Regions from separate parts of the Paenibacillus sp. J22FR21 genome, predicted to be linked through region 4. Evidence: a T-box and tRNA genes for the amino acid it is inferred to sense, from the RefSeq annotation. Region 4 holds a T-box; the other regions hold tRNA genes.
What was found. A T-box is a leader RNA that pairs with one kind of tRNA and senses whether it is charged. The one in region 4 lies ahead of leuS (leucine--tRNA ligase), so its partner is inferred to be a tRNA-Leu.
Positions count from the first base shown of each region.

Region 1: it encodes a tRNA-Leu, which carries the amino acid that the T-box ahead of leuS (leucine--tRNA ligase) is inferred to sense. The anticodon was not compared.
Region 2: it encodes a tRNA-Leu, which carries the amino acid that the T-box ahead of leuS (leucine--tRNA ligase) is inferred to sense. The anticodon was not compared.
Region 3: it encodes a tRNA-Leu, which carries the amino acid that the T-box ahead of leuS (leucine--tRNA ligase) is inferred to sense. The anticodon was not compared.

Region 1 covers NZ_JBWDNJ010000002.1:361,830-366,044, forward strand. The annotation lists gene AC0YNS_RS07415 (transglutaminase domain-containing protein) at 1-921, shown strand, start outside; gene AC0YNS_RS07420 (glycoside hydrolase family 18 protein) at 937-1,995, shown strand; tRNA gene AC0YNS_RS07425 (tRNA-Leu) at 2,090-2,176, shown strand; gene AC0YNS_RS07430 (P-loop nucleotide/nucleoside kinase family protein) at 2,371-2,946, shown strand; gene AC0YNS_RS07435 (exosporium protein C) at 3,057-3,470, shown strand; gene AC0YNS_RS07440 (divergent polysaccharide deacetylase family protein) at 3,607-4,215, shown strand, end outside.
Region 2 covers NZ_JBWDNJ010000002.1:333,132-337,346, reverse strand. The annotation lists gene AC0YNS_RS07335 (extracellular solute-binding protein) at 1-14, opposite strand, end outside; gene AC0YNS_RS07330 (helix-turn-helix domain-containing protein) at 29-2,326, opposite strand; tRNA gene AC0YNS_RS07325 (tRNA-Leu) at 2,658-2,744, opposite strand; gene AC0YNS_RS07320 (TFIIB-type zinc ribbon-containing protein) at 2,854-3,243, opposite strand; gene AC0YNS_RS07315 (hypothetical protein) at 3,315-3,524, opposite strand; gene AC0YNS_RS07310 (hypothetical protein) at 3,615-3,935, opposite strand; gene AC0YNS_RS07305 (xanthine phosphoribosyltransferase) at 4,024-4,215, opposite strand, start outside.
Region 3 covers NZ_JBWDNJ010000002.1:341,506-345,720, reverse strand. The annotation lists gene AC0YNS_RS07365 (ABC transporter substrate-binding protein) at 1-956, opposite strand, end outside; tRNA gene AC0YNS_RS07360 (tRNA-Leu) at 1,415-1,501, opposite strand; gene AC0YNS_RS07355 (SGNH/GDSL hydrolase family protein) at 1,593-2,678, opposite strand; gene AC0YNS_RS07350 (extracellular solute-binding protein) at 2,832-4,215, opposite strand, start outside.
Region 4 covers NZ_JBWDNJ010000001.1:65,427-69,641, forward strand. The annotation lists gene rsfS (ribosome silencing factor) at 1-34, shown strand, start outside; gene AC0YNS_RS00300 (CvfB family protein) at 31-969, shown strand; gene AC0YNS_RS00305 (class I SAM-dependent DNA methyltransferase) at 972-1,733, shown strand; T-box leader at 1,802-2,032, shown strand; gene leuS (leucine--tRNA ligase) at 2,114-4,215, shown strand, end outside.

The sequences.
Region 1 (4,215 bases), on a different contig from region 4:
GGTGATCGGATATCGCGTGACATTCTGTTCGTGGCAATTTGCCGCAGCATCGGTATTCCGGCGAGGCTTCACCCAAGTGAGCGCAAGCCGCAGTATTGGCTGAATGATGTCTGGCATGATGCTCGTTTCGAACAAGAAAACATAGCCACACCGGCTGCAGCAATCGGTGAGGTGCTTCTGAAGCGTGATCCGGGAGCTCCGGCCGAGGCGGAAGAGGCGGCGTATTTCCGTAACTTCTCGTTCGCCAGATTGGAGAACGGCTGGTATCAATCGTTATTTTATCCGCATGGTCAGACCAATGTGTATGATCAGCCGTTTGAGCTTGAAGCGGGACGTTATCGCATGACAGCCGGTACAAGACAGAAGGACGGCTCCGTGCTGGTTCGAGTGACTTATTTTACGGTATTGGAAAACAAACGTGGTGAGCTGCCACTGTCATTCCGCTATCCGAATCGTGAAGTACCTGTCATTGGGAAAGCTGATCCGGCATGGAGATTCATTCGCCAGAATGGAGACGCTGTTTCACTTGGTGAATTGGCACAGGGCAGAGGTGCAGTGCTGGCATGGATCGAGCCGGAACGAGAGCCCTCCAAGCATTTGCTTCGTGAATTAAAGGAGCTGGCCGGTGCCTATGACGCGCTAGGCATGCCTATTATTATGGCTATAGGTGAAGAAGGATGGACGGCGTCCTTTGACCCGGCTTCCTATGAAGGATTTCCTCTTGCGTTCACTTTCGTTCGTGACCGTGATGTAATCGTTCAGCAGGCAGCTCCGGCATTATTAGATTCAAGTACGGCTTCTCTGCCATTCGTAGTTGTCGTAGACAAAGGCGGCGGCATCCGGTATGTAACTGCGGGCTATAAGCTGGGTATTGGCAGTGAGGTACTTCGAGTAGGGACACAGCTAAACGATAAGAAATGAGGAGGAAATATACGTATGACAGCAACTTCTAACTACTATTCAGTAGGCTATGTCGGCGATTCATGGCTTCCCAAACTATCCCGAGAAAATGCATTAAAGCTAACTCATATCAACATCGCTTTCGCTCATGTTGTCAACGATGAAATCTCCATCGGTCATCTGAAGCATTTGGCCAGTTTGCCAACGATTAAGTCCTATAATTCTGATTTGAAGATTTTGCTGTCCGTTGGTGGATGGAGTGCAGGCGGGTTCTCCGAAGCAGCCTCTACGCCAGCGGGTAGGAAGCGGATGGCAGATACTGCTGTAGCCATTCTGGAGAACTACGCGATCGATGGCATTGATTTGGATTGGGAATACCCCTGTTACGGCGTAGCGGGGATCGCCTCGAGCCCGGCTGACAAAACCAACTTCACGCTGCTCTTGAAAGAGCTTAGAGAAGCGCTGGATCAATTAGGTGCACGAAACAACAGGCATTATATGCTGACCATCGCGGCAGGAGCTGATCAATACTACGTTGACGGAACCGAGATGGACCAAGTTCAGCGCTACTTGGACTATGTGCAATTAATGACCTACGACATGCGCGGCGGGTTCCAGACATTGACCGGCCACCATACGAATTTGTTTGCATCGACAGGTGATTTGTTCCGCATTAGCGTGGAGGCTTCAGTTCGCTTGTTCGTTGCAGCCGGTGTACCTCGGGAGAAGATCGTCATCGGCGCCGCATTCTACTCGCGGATGTGGAAGGACGTGCCGAACATCAATAACGGTTTTCTGCAAATGACCGCAGGAGCTGGCGGTTACGGACCGGATTTCACCCGTTTGGCTAACGACTATATTGAGAAGAATGGGTACACACGCCACTGGGATGATGAAGCGAAAGCTCCATTCCTATACAATGGCAATCAATTTATTTCCTACGAGGATGAAGAATCGCTTCATCACAAATGCCAATTTGTTAAGAATGAAGGACTTCGCGGGGTCATGTTCTGGGAGTACTGCTGCGATACGACGTTCCGGTTGTTGGATGCGATCGACAAAGGATTGGGAAACAATTGTGTAGCGGCAAAATAATCGCGCAGCATAATCATGTTTGACACTGCTATTCTATTCGTGGTAAAGTGTTTTTACTGCTTCAAACGATAGATTGAATCAGGAACTGCCAGATGCGGTCGTGGCGGAATTGGCAGACGCGCTAGATTCAGGTTCTAGTGGTGTAACAGCCGTGGAGGTTCGAGTCCTCTCGACCGCACCAACCTTACAACGATAACCCTTCGATGAAGATCGAAGGGTTTATTTTTTATTAGCCCCAATCACCTGGCTATTCTGACTTTATGTCGGGGGCATTTTTTAATGGCTTCTGAAGTGCGTCCGCAAACCTTCATTTAACTCACCTCACTTCTTTAATGACATGCTGATTTTATCATGCAAGCCAAGGAGAATGATGCATTGGTTATTCTAATCAGTGGCAGCAGCCGCACCGGTAAGACATTAATGGCTCAAACCTTGCTGGAGAACTATCACATTCCGTATCTGTCCATAGACCATCTGAAGATGGGGTTGTATAGAGCGAATCCGGAGTGCGGATTTACGCCTCTTGATAGCACGGAACATATCGGTGAGAAATTATGGCCGATCCTCAAAGGGATCATAATGACGAATATTGAGAACGAGCAGAACCTTATCATTGAGGGATGTTATATCTTACCTGAGTATACCAATGACTTCGAAGAAGAATATGCGGAGAAAATCGTCTCAGTATTTCTTGGTTTCTCGCGAGCGTATATTGAAGCTAGCTTTGTATCTCAAATTTTTTGGCACCAAAATGTAATTGAAGAACGAGGAGAACCCGCAGAAGAAGAGTTCATTGTTGACTACATAAACGAGCAAGACGCGTTTAGAGAGCTATGTCAGGACAGCGGTGCTGCCTACTTTGAAATTAACGAAAACTACGAGAATGAAATCGTCAAAGTTTACGACTATATAGAGTCTCAAATACAATCTATAACTGCCGGTTCCCAATGAACCCGGCAGTTTTTTTATATTCGAATCATGAAACACACACAACTCGTCCACACCAAAGCATTTTTATTTTCATAGAATAGTGTATCTCTTAGGAAAGGAGTTGATTATTCATGGCGAAAATCATTGATTATAACGTAAGTGTACCGGCAGTCGTTACGAATCAAGTGCATATTCCGGTTCCGCAAACACCTGCCAAAACCATATTGGCTGAGCTGGGTATCTTTATCCCGCATGAACACCATAACAATCGCGTTGAGCTGATTGCTACAATCGGTGCATCCGGCACTTTTAGTGTTGTAGATGTCTTGTTCCGCGTTTTCCGCGGCACGCAAGAAATCTTCTATGCCTTGCAAGGCTTTGAGGCAGGATTCGAGCATTATGGCGTGGTATCGTTTCAAGTCATCGACATCAATGTGCCAACCGGCGCGCATGGCTATTCGCTTTATGTGGAAAAGCTTAACGCGGGCGGCCAAGCTGCTGTCATTGGCCCAATCAATCTCAGCGCAACCGTCTATGCGGTTTAAGAAAATAAGTTGAGTATGCTTGAAGGACGAGGTCAACCTCGTCTTTCTTGTTTGGATTACATATATTTCCCATCATTTACAAACAATGAATGTATGTATGGACATTACCTTATGGACAAAGGAGAACTTAAAAGAGATGCATGTTAAAACTGGGCTGGCGGGTAGTATCATCATAGCCGCCGCTGTATTGCTCACTCCAATTACCGGTGCAGCAACAGCCGCTCCCGTAAACGAGAAGCAAGTAGAATTAAAGGGCCATCGTCAGGTAGCGATTGTCATCGATGATTTTGGCAACGGCATGACGGGCACTCCGGAGATGATGGAGCTTCCCGTACATTTTACCGTAGCTGTTATGCCGTTCATGCCAACAACGAAACAGGACGCAGAGTTCGCTTTCAAGAGAGGTGACGATGTTATCGTTCATATGCCGATGGAGCCGGTTCGCGGCAAGCCGGAATGGCTGGGACCTGGCGCTATTACAACAAGCATGAGCGATGCTGAAATTAGCAAACGAGTGGAGGAAGCCATTGCCGCCGTCCCGCATGCAGTGGGCATGAACAATCATATGGGCTCTAAAGTAACGGCGGATGAGCGCGTCATGCGAGCAGTGCTGTCAGTCGTAAAGAAGCACGGGATGTTCTTCTTGGACAGCAGAACAACGTACAAGACGGTGCTCCCAAAGGTGACGGCAGAGCTCGGCGTCCCGCTGTTATCCAATCAAGTTTTCTTAGACGATGTGTATACA
Region 2 (4,215 bases), on a different contig from region 4:
GCAAACGTCTTCAAAGCAAATCCTCCTTTCATCCCTCGGCTGTCTGCCGGTACGAGCTTGGTGACACACCTGTAACGCGTTTGAAAGCTCTGCGGAATGAATGAGAGCTGTTATAGCCAACACGGGAAGAAATTTCATCAACCGTATACCGATTCTCACGCAGTAAGGTCACGGCATGCTCCATCCGAACCTGCTCCAAATAATCGGATAGATTGGAGCCTGTTACTTCCTTAAACAGCTGCGAAATGTATTTCTCCGGCCGTTCCACTTGCTCCGCTATGCGGTATAATGTCAGCTCGGCATCCGAGAAATGTTCGCCAATGTAAGCTTTAATACTTTCAACCGTTCTTGTATGACTATCATTCTTGCGGCTGACGACTACTGCGCACATCGCATCGGCAATATCCTCGATTTCCGTCTGGAAGGTACGTTTATCGTGTGCTTGAATGGCAATAATCCGATCCTTCAGCTGCTCGAATATGCCGGATTCCATGAATGTCTTCTGATCGAGCAGCTTTAGAAGCGTCCCCTTTACTTCTCCGACCAGCTGCTGCCACATCTCAACTGACAGCTCGCGCTGCTCGGTATTGAGTGAGAGCACGGAGCGGACGATACGCCGTGCTTCTTCGGTTTCCCCTGCCCGGATCGTCCCGATCAAACGAAGCTCGAGTTCAAGCGGATAATAGTAAGTTGCACTCTCCATGCTCGTTTCGTCATACCACACGACACCTTTGCGATCGGCGTGCAGCGCATGCTCCAAGGTCTGTTTAGCCTGTTCATAGGAAACGCTGACTTCCGTTTCCGAGCCGAATTGATCACCGAGTGCAGCTGCAAATGTAATGCGGTATTCAGCAAAGGCCTGCCGAGACAGCTGTTCCAGCAGAGAGGCGATCTCGCTGCGTCCTAATGCATTACCGGTCTCGGCTTCCTTGGAAGCGAACACGATAACGATTCTGTCTGAGCCCCAATCCGTTGTCAGCATAAAGCCGGCAATATCAAGAAGCGCTTGCTTTAAGATGAGTCTCGCAGCATGCAGCTCATTCAGTACCTCAACACTGTCCATCCCGCTGTAGCCTTGTACGTGAAGGATGCACACATATCCGGAATGACCATAAATCCCGGTATTCGCTTGTGAAGCAGCGGCGAAAATCTCCTCCCGCGTCTGCAGCTCCCCGGAAATTAACCGTTTCAAGAAGGCATCTCGAATGAGGGGAAGCTGCCGATGCAGCTCAGACTCCAGCTGATTGCTGCTGCGGATCATTTCTGCGATATTCCCGTGCAGAAAATCGTATTCATTCCGCTCGGCCGTCTCAACCTTCCCGAACTGTTCCTTCACAACCGACACCAGTTTATGAATCGGCACGCTGTTGCGGTAAGCCAGCAATAATCCGACCAGCAATCCTACGGCTAATGCAATGCCGGTAATCGTCCATGTCATGAACTTGATCTGATTCGCGTTCTCTAATAAGACATGTCTCGGGATGCCCGAACGATAAACCCAGCCGTTCGTCTCCGAGTGAATCGTAATGACGAGATCATCCTCATAGAATTGACTCGTTTGATTCGGATCGAATTTAGCGTCCTTGGACAACGCGTTCATGTCTGGCAAACCGGTGCCCGTCGAAGCAATCGTTTGGCCGTTGGCATCGCTGATTTGCGTCCATCCGCCGTATTTGTCTGTAATACCCGTTAATAGATTCGCGATCGTTTTCTCGTCGATAATGACGACGGCAACGGCAGGCGAGGAGCCGCTGAAGCTATCGAGCGGGAAAGACTGCATGTACGTAACAACAGCAGTCGGCGTACCTTTATTATTAAATTTGCGAAGGGGCATGATTTCGCTGCGATGCGTTTTCCCGAGCACAGTTTGCTTCCATTCTGCAAGCGTTTGATCTGTATAACGGAAATTATCATAATAATGCTCCGGACGGAAATAGGCAGAACCCGGCGTCAGGATGACATTGTAGTTGCCCAAGTAGATATAAAACTGCTGGAGAAAATCATTGGTTTGCCCGAACGTCAGCACACTGCGCAGCATTTTCCATATCCCGTATACATTCGTTTGGTCCCCTGCGCTCTTCTCGTTCATCAAGATACTTAAGTCCGGATTGATGGCGAGCTGTCTCGTGAAGCCTTCAACCTCGGCCATCCGCCGCTCCAACAACTCTTTGCTCTTCTGGAGCTGTATCACATTATTCTGGATAGACAGTTTCTCCGTAACTGAGATGGAGGTGCGATAAGAAATGAATCCAGCGATGCTGGGAATAATTAATATGACGATATAAGAAATTAGGAAGCTTCGAAACACGCTTGAAAACTTCTTCATCCAACCTCCCCCCTCCCCTTTTTATGTTAGCGCTACCACGCCTTTTCATTCTATTATCGTATAAATTACAGCTCACCGCACGACATTTATATTAAAGTAAAGCAAACAAAAAGATAGTTCCACACTCTCATCTTCCTCGATTTCCCATATATTCTTGTCGCTTCCTAGTAACTTACAATTTGAACCAATACCTTGCTAGAATTTCCTATCAAAAATAACCACTTCCTTCAACGGTTATTTCTACCGGAAGAAAGTGGTCTTACGAAATCAAAAAAGGGTCTGGTCAGCCTAATCATTGCTAGGCATCCCAAACCCTTACGATTTAAATAATTGGTGCGGTCGAGAGGACTCGAACCTCCACGGCTGTTACACCACTAGAACCTGAATCTAGCGCGTCTGCCAATTCCGCCACGACCGCATCTGGCAGATGTTCCTGCGGTACAAACCGCAATCACGTTTGTAATTATGGCATCCGGATCAGCCGAAGTCAAGATGAAGGATTAATGTTGAAAATTTCTAACTATAGTTTATTCGAACAGGTCTCCGAAAACATCAAGCATTGTTTTCTTCTTGCGTGGCTTGCCGTATTTATCATAACCATGTTTATCATACCCATGCGAGTCATAACCGTTCTGACTGTAGCCTTTGCCGGTGTTATAATTGTGATCCTGCCCTTGACTGCGATGCCGATCACGATCTTGATCGTAATGGGACTCATTCGGCGGATAAGCAGGGTTGACTTGAACGTTGCGCTCCAGGCGGTCGTAGTCATCGCGAACTTCTTTGACACCGCGTACAAGCTTGTCCAGCTCCCCGCGATCCAGCCAAACCCCTTTACAGTCCGGGCAAACGTCGATTAGAACGCCGTCCTTCTCTATCTCGCGCATACGAACATCTGAACATACAGGACATTTCATTCGAATAACCTCCAGTAACGTTTGCTACACCAATACGGATGATCCTGCATTTCGTTTCAACTTTTTCTCATTTACAGCTCTGTTCGAGGCGCCGTCACCGGTTCATAGACATAGCTTCTGCTTAGTTTGACCACTCTGCGGCTGCGCTTGCGAATGACGACGGAATCGGCATCCCATGCGACGACAATACCGAGTACATCATTAGCTTCTATCCCATCTCTTACTACGCGCAACGGTGTTCCGTCTACACGAAATTGATCCAGCTGTGCTTCTGTTATCATTCTCATTCGCTCCATTTCTATAAAAAAACCTCAATACGGCAAGGAATGCCAGCATTGAGGTCTCTCCATTCACTTGTTTCGTTTCTACGCTCAGCTAACATGTTCCTTCGAATCATTCGTTTCGTACCATTCATCAAGAACCCGAGACGACATTACGCGGCTAGTGATATACTCCGCTTGTTTCTCTGTGAACTGTTCTTTCCAATCCATCTCAAGCTCGGTAGAGAGCTTCACAATCGTAAGGAGTTCGGACCATGCAACATACCGTTTATACCAGAAAAACTGCGGATGCTCAATCATATAAGGATACAAGTCATCAAAATCCGTATGCTTGCAATCAAGAGCACGTTCGAAATGGTTCTTCGCTTCCGACAACTTGGTTACTAAATAATCAGCAGATAATTGTCCCATATGTTGTGCCTCCAATCCGTCACTTACGATCATTATAAGCCAATTCATTCAACTCGAAAAGATGATGATCATGGAATTTATCTGGAACCTATTCGAAACGAATTTTTCCGCCATCCAGCGAAGCGATACGCACCAGCGATTCAACACGAATGCCTTGTTCACGAATCGTACGTGCTCCCGCTTGGAATGATTTCTCCACTACGATGCCAAGTCCTGCCAAGGTTGCACCGGAACGCTCGATAATTTTGATGAGACCACGGGCTGCATCGCCGTTAGCGAT
Region 3 (4,215 bases), on a different contig from region 4:
TCATTGCCGTCCTTCGGAGCTGGCTGCAGGATCGACTTATCCACGTTGTACATATCCGCTACTAGTTGAAGGCCTTGGATCGAGTTTGCGCTGTCCATCGAGAACTTCATGTTGCCGCTCTCGTCTTTATCGAAGGAGCCTTTATTGCCATAGACGAATTGCTCCGTACTTACCTTCATGTCCCCGATATAACCGAACACGTCTGTTTTGCCATCGCCGTCTTGGTCCTTCGTAGCAGCTTTAGCTAGCTCGCGGAATTTATCCCATGTCCAAGCGCCGCTCTTCTGCAATTCGTATGGATCTTCAACGCCGAGCTGTTGAACCAGCTTCTTATTATAGAAAATACCGTATGGAGAAGGAGGAGAATCAATGAATCCGTATTGTTTGCCTTGGTAGCTGCCGCCGTTCTTCATCCAAGCAATGTACTTGGAGTCGCTCATATCCAGCATGTCGTCGATCGGCAGGATGAAGTTCTTGTTTACGAGTCCCGGGAATGACCAGAACAGCTCAAGTACGACTACATCTGCGAACGGATCGCCTGCAAGCGAAGTCGTTGTCAGGTTCTCTACATATTTGCCGTAATCGCCGAACTTCACGAATTCGATCTTGCCGTTATATTTCTTCTCAGCTGCTTCGATTAACGCGATTTGCTCGTCGTCTGCCGGAACACGGTCTTTCTCTTCCTTCAGACGCGGGTCAGCGCCGTCCCACCATAGACCAATCTTGATTGTTGCGCCTTTAAGATCGCCTGCACTCTCTACAGGAGCAGTTTCAGCTGTGTTCGTGGCATTGGTTTCGTTCGTCGTTGCCGCCGTGTCTGTATTTGCTGCCCCTTCAGAAGCAGTGTTATTCGTTGTGTTATTCGTATTGTTGTTAGCGCCACATCCTGCTACCGAAAAAGCTACCATCAATGCTGCTGCCGAGACCATCAAACTACGTTTGTTTCCATTACGCATTTTGTTTTGTCCTCCCCTTGGTTAGAAAAATGAATTTGCATCTAAACCCTTGCCAAGCTGCTGCTAAAGTATGGATTGCCTCCTCCCCGGATGCTCTACTTGAAGGTATACCTTGATTATATCAAATAGGTATAACCTGACATTTGGTTGCGTTTTCATTTTATGTCTAATTTACAAAAATGTAAATAGTGAATATATCTTTTTATCAAATTTTTAATAGATTTTACATTTTAGAACTAAAAAGTGGCATAAATATACAGGTTTCGCCGATAAAGATATACTCCATTTACAAAAGGTTCAATTGGATATGGTATATAAGTCGTATGTGCAAATTGATTATCTGATGGATTTCGAACTAGTAAAATAGGAAAAAGCATATCTTCCATTCTGTTTGCGGCAACAAAAAAAGGGCTCAGTAAGCTCAACTGAGCTTACCGAAACCCTTGTTCGTTAAAAGTTGGTGCGGTCGAGAGGACTCGAACCTCCACGGCTGTTACACCACTAGAACCTGAATCTAGCGCGTCTGCCAATTCCGCCACGACCGCATCTGGCAGTTGTCGCTTCATATATCCGAAGCGGCGTTTATAAAAATACCATATTAGCTAATACGAAGTCAATATAATCTTAACAATAGAATCAATGTTCGAGCAGCGCAAGCACTCGAAGCCATGTCCCGGTGCTTCGTTGATCCTTCTGAGCTGCATTACGCACCGTAATCCTCATCGATTCCGCCTCCGAACGCAGCACCAATTGCACAGGTACTGGCCGCCAAAACATCGGGCACCACTCATCAAACGGATTCACGAGCTGGAACGGACCGCCATTGACCGCAAATTCCAGCATGCCGGAATCCGGCCCGCATATGAGCAGCAAACCTGCTCCACGTCCGTTCACGTCGAAGCTAAACGCCGCCTCCGGAGCATCTGATGCCAGATGATCGGCAGCATATCGCCAGTTGACCATGTTATCCGGTCTCCCTTGCGGCTGGAACAGTTTCTTATCGTAGACGGCGGACAAGTCCCGCATCCCAGCGTGCTCATATGAGCCGACAAGCAAAGGCGCCGGAAGTCCGGAAGAAATCTCAGTCAAAGTCTCAGTCAAAGCCTCAGCCATATCCGTCTCAATAGCATCCTCCAGAAATGCCAGCAATAAATCCGCATAGAAAGCATACCCGTTATCATTCGGATGCGTACGATCCGGTGCAAGCTCCTCCCATGTCCCTCCGCCTGCCCACAGCCAATCACGTACCCTCGCGAAGAACGACACGGATGGCAGACCGTAATGAGCGGCAACCTCTTCATGTGCCGCAATAACGTACGGATCCTGCTCTCTCAGATTGTTCTCGTCTGCCGAATAGAGAAACACAATATCGGTCTGCGGCGACAATCGGCGACATTGAAGCACAATGCCCTCCATGCCCCGGATCGTCTCCGCTTTTCCTTCTAGAGTTTGTTCCCTGTGCTGGCTGTCATTCACTGCGAACTCGATGAACAGCAGGTCAATGTCATGCTCCAGCATGACATGGGATTGCAATCGATGTGCGCCAAGAGTGGAATTCGTTCCCCCAACCCCGGCATTGACGAAAGTCCAATCCGTAGAAGGATAGGCAGTTTGCAAATATTGCTCCGTTAGCGCTCGCCAGCTGGAACGATCGGGATCGGTAGCTCCATAGCCTTCCGTTATCGAACCGCCGAGAAAAGCAACCGTAACGGGTTCTTGCAACGCCAGTTTCTTCCTGAAACGCGGCAAGCCCCCGCGAGCTGTGCAGTATTGATTTCCGTTTACCTGAATCACATCATTCATTCCTTTTGCATAATTAGCATAACAAAACCGGGCGCTTATGCATGGATAATGCGCCCGGTTGTCTTGCTATGCTTATTTCTTGAACGTGGAGGAATCATACGCCTTTTGCAAAATTTCCAGGTAGCGATTGAGCTTCAAATCTTCAAGCCCTTTCACGTAGCTGTCCCAATCCTTGTCAAGGCTCTTGTGACCCGTGATGAATTGCAGCGCGTTCTCATCAATGTACGTTTTGATGTTCGTTTGCAGCATCGTAGCTTCGTCTACTTCAGTCGGATCAAGCCAGATTGCCCACAGCGGGAACAATTCCTTCGGCTCATGACCTTGGTATTGAAGTGTCGCTTGATACAGACGACGCTCGTAGTTCGCGGAATCGTAGATGTCTGTGCCTTGTACGTAGCTGTCACGGTATTCTTTAGGCATGTAGAAGTGAGCCATACCGCTCCAACCTGCGTTACGAGGAGCTTCGCCTTCCGCTTTCGGAATCGGAGCAACCATCGGTTGTACACCTTCGCCAAGTGCAACCTCGCCGTCTTTCGGATCTCTCCAGTCAATGTCTTTCATACCGGATGCGCCGTTTGTTTGTCCTTCAGGGGAGAACATGTAATCAACAAGCTGAATCAGAGCGACTTGAGCTTCTTTGCTTGCTTTGCTGGTGATTGCGAATTTAGCACCAGGGGAAACACCGCCGCCGTCATGTGTAGACAGCGAAACGCCGTTCGGTCCTGTAAGCGGCGGAACCGGGTTGTAGTCTTTGGAGTTTTTGTTGCCGTGATCGATGTTTACGAAAATAGCCGGGTGCATACCTGCGCCTGCGCCGAGAATTTGCGCATCGCCGTTTTCGCCGATCTTCTTGAATGCTTCCGCATTTTGCGTGAATGCACCCGGATCGATCAAACCTTCATCGAACAACGACTTAATGTAAGTCAACCCTTGTTTCCATTCGTTTGTTACTGCAGCAGAGCCGACTTTACCGTCTTGCATCAACAAGTGGTTGCGATCGTCGTCATAAACGAATGCATCCATCAAGTAAGGAACGACGCGAACACCGAAATCCTCTGTCGAGCCGCTAAGCGGTACTTCGTCTTTTTTGCCGTTGCCGTTAGGATCTTGGTTTTTAAACGCTTCCAAAACCTTCTTGAAATCTTCCGTTGTTTTCGGCATTTCAAGCTTCAGCTTCTCCAGCCAGCTCGTATTCAGCCACATTTTGTTCGGGTACGAACAGTGGAAACATTGGGAATAAGCAGGAAGACCATAGATGTTGCCGTCCGGTGCGACGCTGAATGCTTTGAAATCCGCGTTAGTGTCCAGAGCTGCTTTAATGTTCGGGGCATATTGATCGATCAGATCGTTCAACGGAATCAATACGCCTTGTTTACCGTATTTGATCAGATCCGCTTGTGAGAATTGATCGATATACGCAGTCAGCATGTAAGCATCCGGGAAGTCCCCGCTCGCA
Region 4 (4,215 bases):
ATGGTCCGATGCGAAGGTCGTGGAATTCGCATGAGTTTAATAGCCGGTACTACGATGAAGCTTAAGCTGGCACGAGAAGTTTCGCCTTATGGTTATTTCATGACCGATGGCGAATCGGAAGTGCTGCTGCACTATACCGAGCTTGTCGGACATCGTCCGCAAATCGGACAGTCTTATGATGTATTTCTGTTCTTCGATTCGGAGGATCGCATTGCCGCAACGATGAAGACGCCTCTTATTCAGCTCGGCACCGTGGCGAGACTCGCGATAGCGGATATTCATCCGCGAATCGGTGCGTTTCTCGAGATGGGCCTTGGCCGTCAGCTTCTGCTGCCATTGTCTGAGCAGCCGGAACTAAAGGAGCTTCGACCGAAACGCGGTGACGAGGTTCACGTCATTCTTGCCCATGACAAAATCGGCCGTCTTGTTGCTAAGGTAGCCTTCGAGGAAGAACTCTCGGAGCTGGCCTTCCATGCGCCGCAAGCTTGGCATAACACCTGGGTTGAGGGTTGGGTAACGAAGACGCTTAAGATCGGCTCGTTCGTGATGATTGACGGCGGCGTTATCGGTTTTGGCGCATACGGCTTTATCCCTGCGGAAGAGCGTACTCGATTGCTTCGACTCGGCGAGCGTGTAAAAGCACGCGTCACTTTCGTTCGCGAGGATGGACGTGTGAATTTGTCCATGAATCAGCGTAAAGAAGTGGGTCGGGTTGAAGACTCGGAACGGATTCTTGCCTTCTTGAAGGAGCGTCCAAAAGGCGCAATGCCATATTCGGATGAAACGCAAGCCGAGATCATTAAGGAGAAATTCGGCATCAGCAAAGGTGCGTTCAAACGAGCGATCGGTAAGCTGATGCGCGAAGGACTCGTAGTCCAAGAGGGAAGCTGGACGAAGCTGACTGAACAAGCAGCGACGGCGGCGGTTACGACGCATTCTGCGGCAACCTCGGAAGACGCGGGGGAATAGAGATGGAAGCCTATCGGCATTTCGCCTCCGTATATGACAGGCTGATGGAAGAGATGCCGTATCCGCAGTGGTTGAAGTTTGCAGAGGATTGCTGGACGCGGTACGGAACGCCGAAGACCGTCGTTGATCTGGGATGCGGAACAGGAAGCATTGCGATTCCTCTGGCACGAAGCGGTCACCAAGTCTTCGCGATTGATCTTTCCTCCGATATGCTGACTATTGGGCAAAGCAAATGGGGGGATGAACCTTCACGCAGCGGCGGCACGATTACTTGGCTTCAGCAGGATATGACCGAGTGGGAGATTGGCGAACAGGTCGACTCCGTCATCTCATTCTGCGATTGTATCAACTATCTGACGGAGGAAGATGAAGTTCAAGCTGCTTTCCAAGCCACCTATGAGGGCTTGAAGACCGGGGGGTTGTTCCTCTTTGATGTTCATGCGCCGAAGACGTTAGCCAGGTATGCTGCGGAGCAGCCGTTTGTACTCGATGAACCGGATGTGGCTTACATCTGGACGTGCGAGCTTGATGAAGAGCGGGTAGAAATCGAGCATCGGCTTACGATATTTGCGCAGGAGAGCGGCTCGCGAGACAACAGTTATTCTCGCATCGAGGAGATACACGTCCAGCGGGCGTATGACGCGGAGTGGATTCGGGAATCACTGCTAATGGCAGGCTTCAGCCGTGTAGATCAATTTGCGGATTTTACGATGAATGAGGCTGATTCGGAATCAGAACGGCTGTTTTTTGCGGCAATCAAGTGAATATGACCGATTCCGGGCGTTCTATGCCTTGACATGACAGGATTCGCTTCATTATAATCGAACTATCTATTTAGGTGTTGAAGAGGAGCAGTAGCTTTAGCAGCGTTTGGAACAGAGAGCCGGCGGTAGGTGCAAGCCGGACCAACGTGAAGTGAACTCGCCTTGGAGCCGCGCGTGAACACGATTGCAGTGGTAAACGTGCCGTTTCGCCTGCGTTAAGGGCAAAGAGTGAGCAGCGACAAAGCATGTCGTTTGCTAACTAGGGTGGTACCACGGGAGAATAGTCTCCCGTCCCTAGCGTTGTCGCTAGGGACGGGAGTTTTTTTGTTTTCTGAGAAAGACTGGATTGGCATGGAAGAGAGAATAGGGAGGCAATTCGTATGACACAGGAACGCCAAGAGCAGGGGTATAACCCTTTAGTCATTGAACCGAAATGGCAGAAGCATTGGGATGAGAACAAGTCGTTTAAGACGACCGAGGATGCAGGGAAACCGAAATTCTACGCGCTTGATATGTTCCCTTATCCATCCGGAGCGGGACTTCATGTCGGCCATCCGGAAGGTTATACCGCAACAGATATCGTCTCGCGTTATAAGAGAATGCGAGGCTATAACGTGCTTCATCCGATGGGCTGGGATGCATTCGGCTTACCGGCTGAGCAGCATGCACTGGATACAGGTGAGCATCCGCGTGAGATTACGGTCAAGAACATCAACAATTTCCGCCGTCAAATTAAATCGCTTGGTTTCTCTTACGATTGGGACCGCGAGTTCAGCACAACAGATCCGGATTACTATAAGTGGACGCAATGGATCTTTATCCAGCTGTTCAATAAAGGGTTGGCGTATGTAGCTGAAGTGCCTGTTAACTGGTGTCCGGCGCTTGGAACGGTTCTTGCCAATGAGGAAGTGATCAACGGCCTCAGCGAGCGCGGCAACCATCCGGTTATTCGTAAGCCGATGCGCCAATGGGTGCTGCGGATTACGGAATATGCGGAACGTTTGCTTGAAGATTTGGAAGAGCTGGATTGGACCGAGAGCATTAAAGATATGCAGCGCAACTGGATTGGTAAATCCAAAGGTGCGGAAGTTACATTCGCGATCGACGGACATGATGCTTCGCTTGTCGTATTTACGACACGTCCCGATACCCTGTTCGGTGCGTCCTATTGCGTACTTGCACCGGAGCATGAGCTGGTAGATGTGATTACAACTTCTGCGCAGCAAGCTGCCGTGAAGAATTATCAAGAGACAGCCGCGCGCAAGAGCGATCTTGAACGTACGGATCTGAATAAAGACAAGAGCGGCGTATTCACGGGTGCTTATGCAGTCAATCCGGTGAACGGTGCGCTTGTTCCGATCTGGATTGCCGATTACGTCCTTGCCGGTTATGGCACGGGTGCAATTATGGCCGTTCCGGGACATGACCAACGCGACTGGGAATTCGCTAAGCAGTTCGATCTGCCGATTGTTGAAGTTGTTCAAGGCGGCGATGTGCTGGCTGAAGCTTATGCAGGCGACGGTCCGCATGTGAATTCCGGATTCCTGGACGGTCTCAGCAATGAAGCTGCGATTGCACGCGCTATCGAATGGCTTGAAGCCGAAGGAAAAGGTCAAGGAAAAGTGACGTACCGCCTTCGCGATTGGCTGTTCAGCCGTCAGCGCTACTGGGGCGAGCCGATTCCGATTCTGCATTTGGAAGACGGCACAATGAAGCCGGTACCGGATGATCAACTGCCGCTGCTGCTTCCTGATGTTGAAGCAATCAAGCCATCAGGTACAGGCGAATCTCCGCTTGCGAATGTTACGGAGTGGGTAGAAACAATCGATCCGGAAACGGGTTTGCGTGCCCGTCGCGAGACGAACACGATGCCGCAATGGGCCGGCAGCTGCTGGTACTACCTGCGCTTCATCGATCCGCATAACGATAAGGAACTGTGCTCCAAAGAGAAGCAAGCCGAGTGGCTTCCAGTCGATTTGTATATCGGCGGCGCTGAGCATGCCGTGCTTCACTTGCTGTATGCACGCTTCTGGCATAAAGTGCTCTACGATATCGGCGTAGTCGATACCAAAGAGCCGTTCCACAAGCTCGTCAACCAAGGGATGATCTTGGGCACCAACAATGAGAAAATGAGTAAATCACGCGGCAACGTAATCAATCCGGACGATATCGTAAACGTATACGGCGCAGACACCCTGCGCATGTACGAAATGTTCATGGGTCCGCTTGAAGCGACGAAGCCTTGGAACACGAACGGCGTAGAAGGCATGTACCGCTTCTTGGCTCGCGTATGGCGCTTGTTCGTAACGGATAGCGGCGAGCTTGCCGAGAAAGTCGGCGGCAGCGGTGAAGTTACCGAGGCGTTCAAACGTACTTGGCACCGTACCGTGAAGAAGATCACCGATGATTACGAGAACCTTCGCTTCAATACGGCGATCAGCCAGTTGATGATCTTCGTCAATGATGCTTACAAAGCGGAATC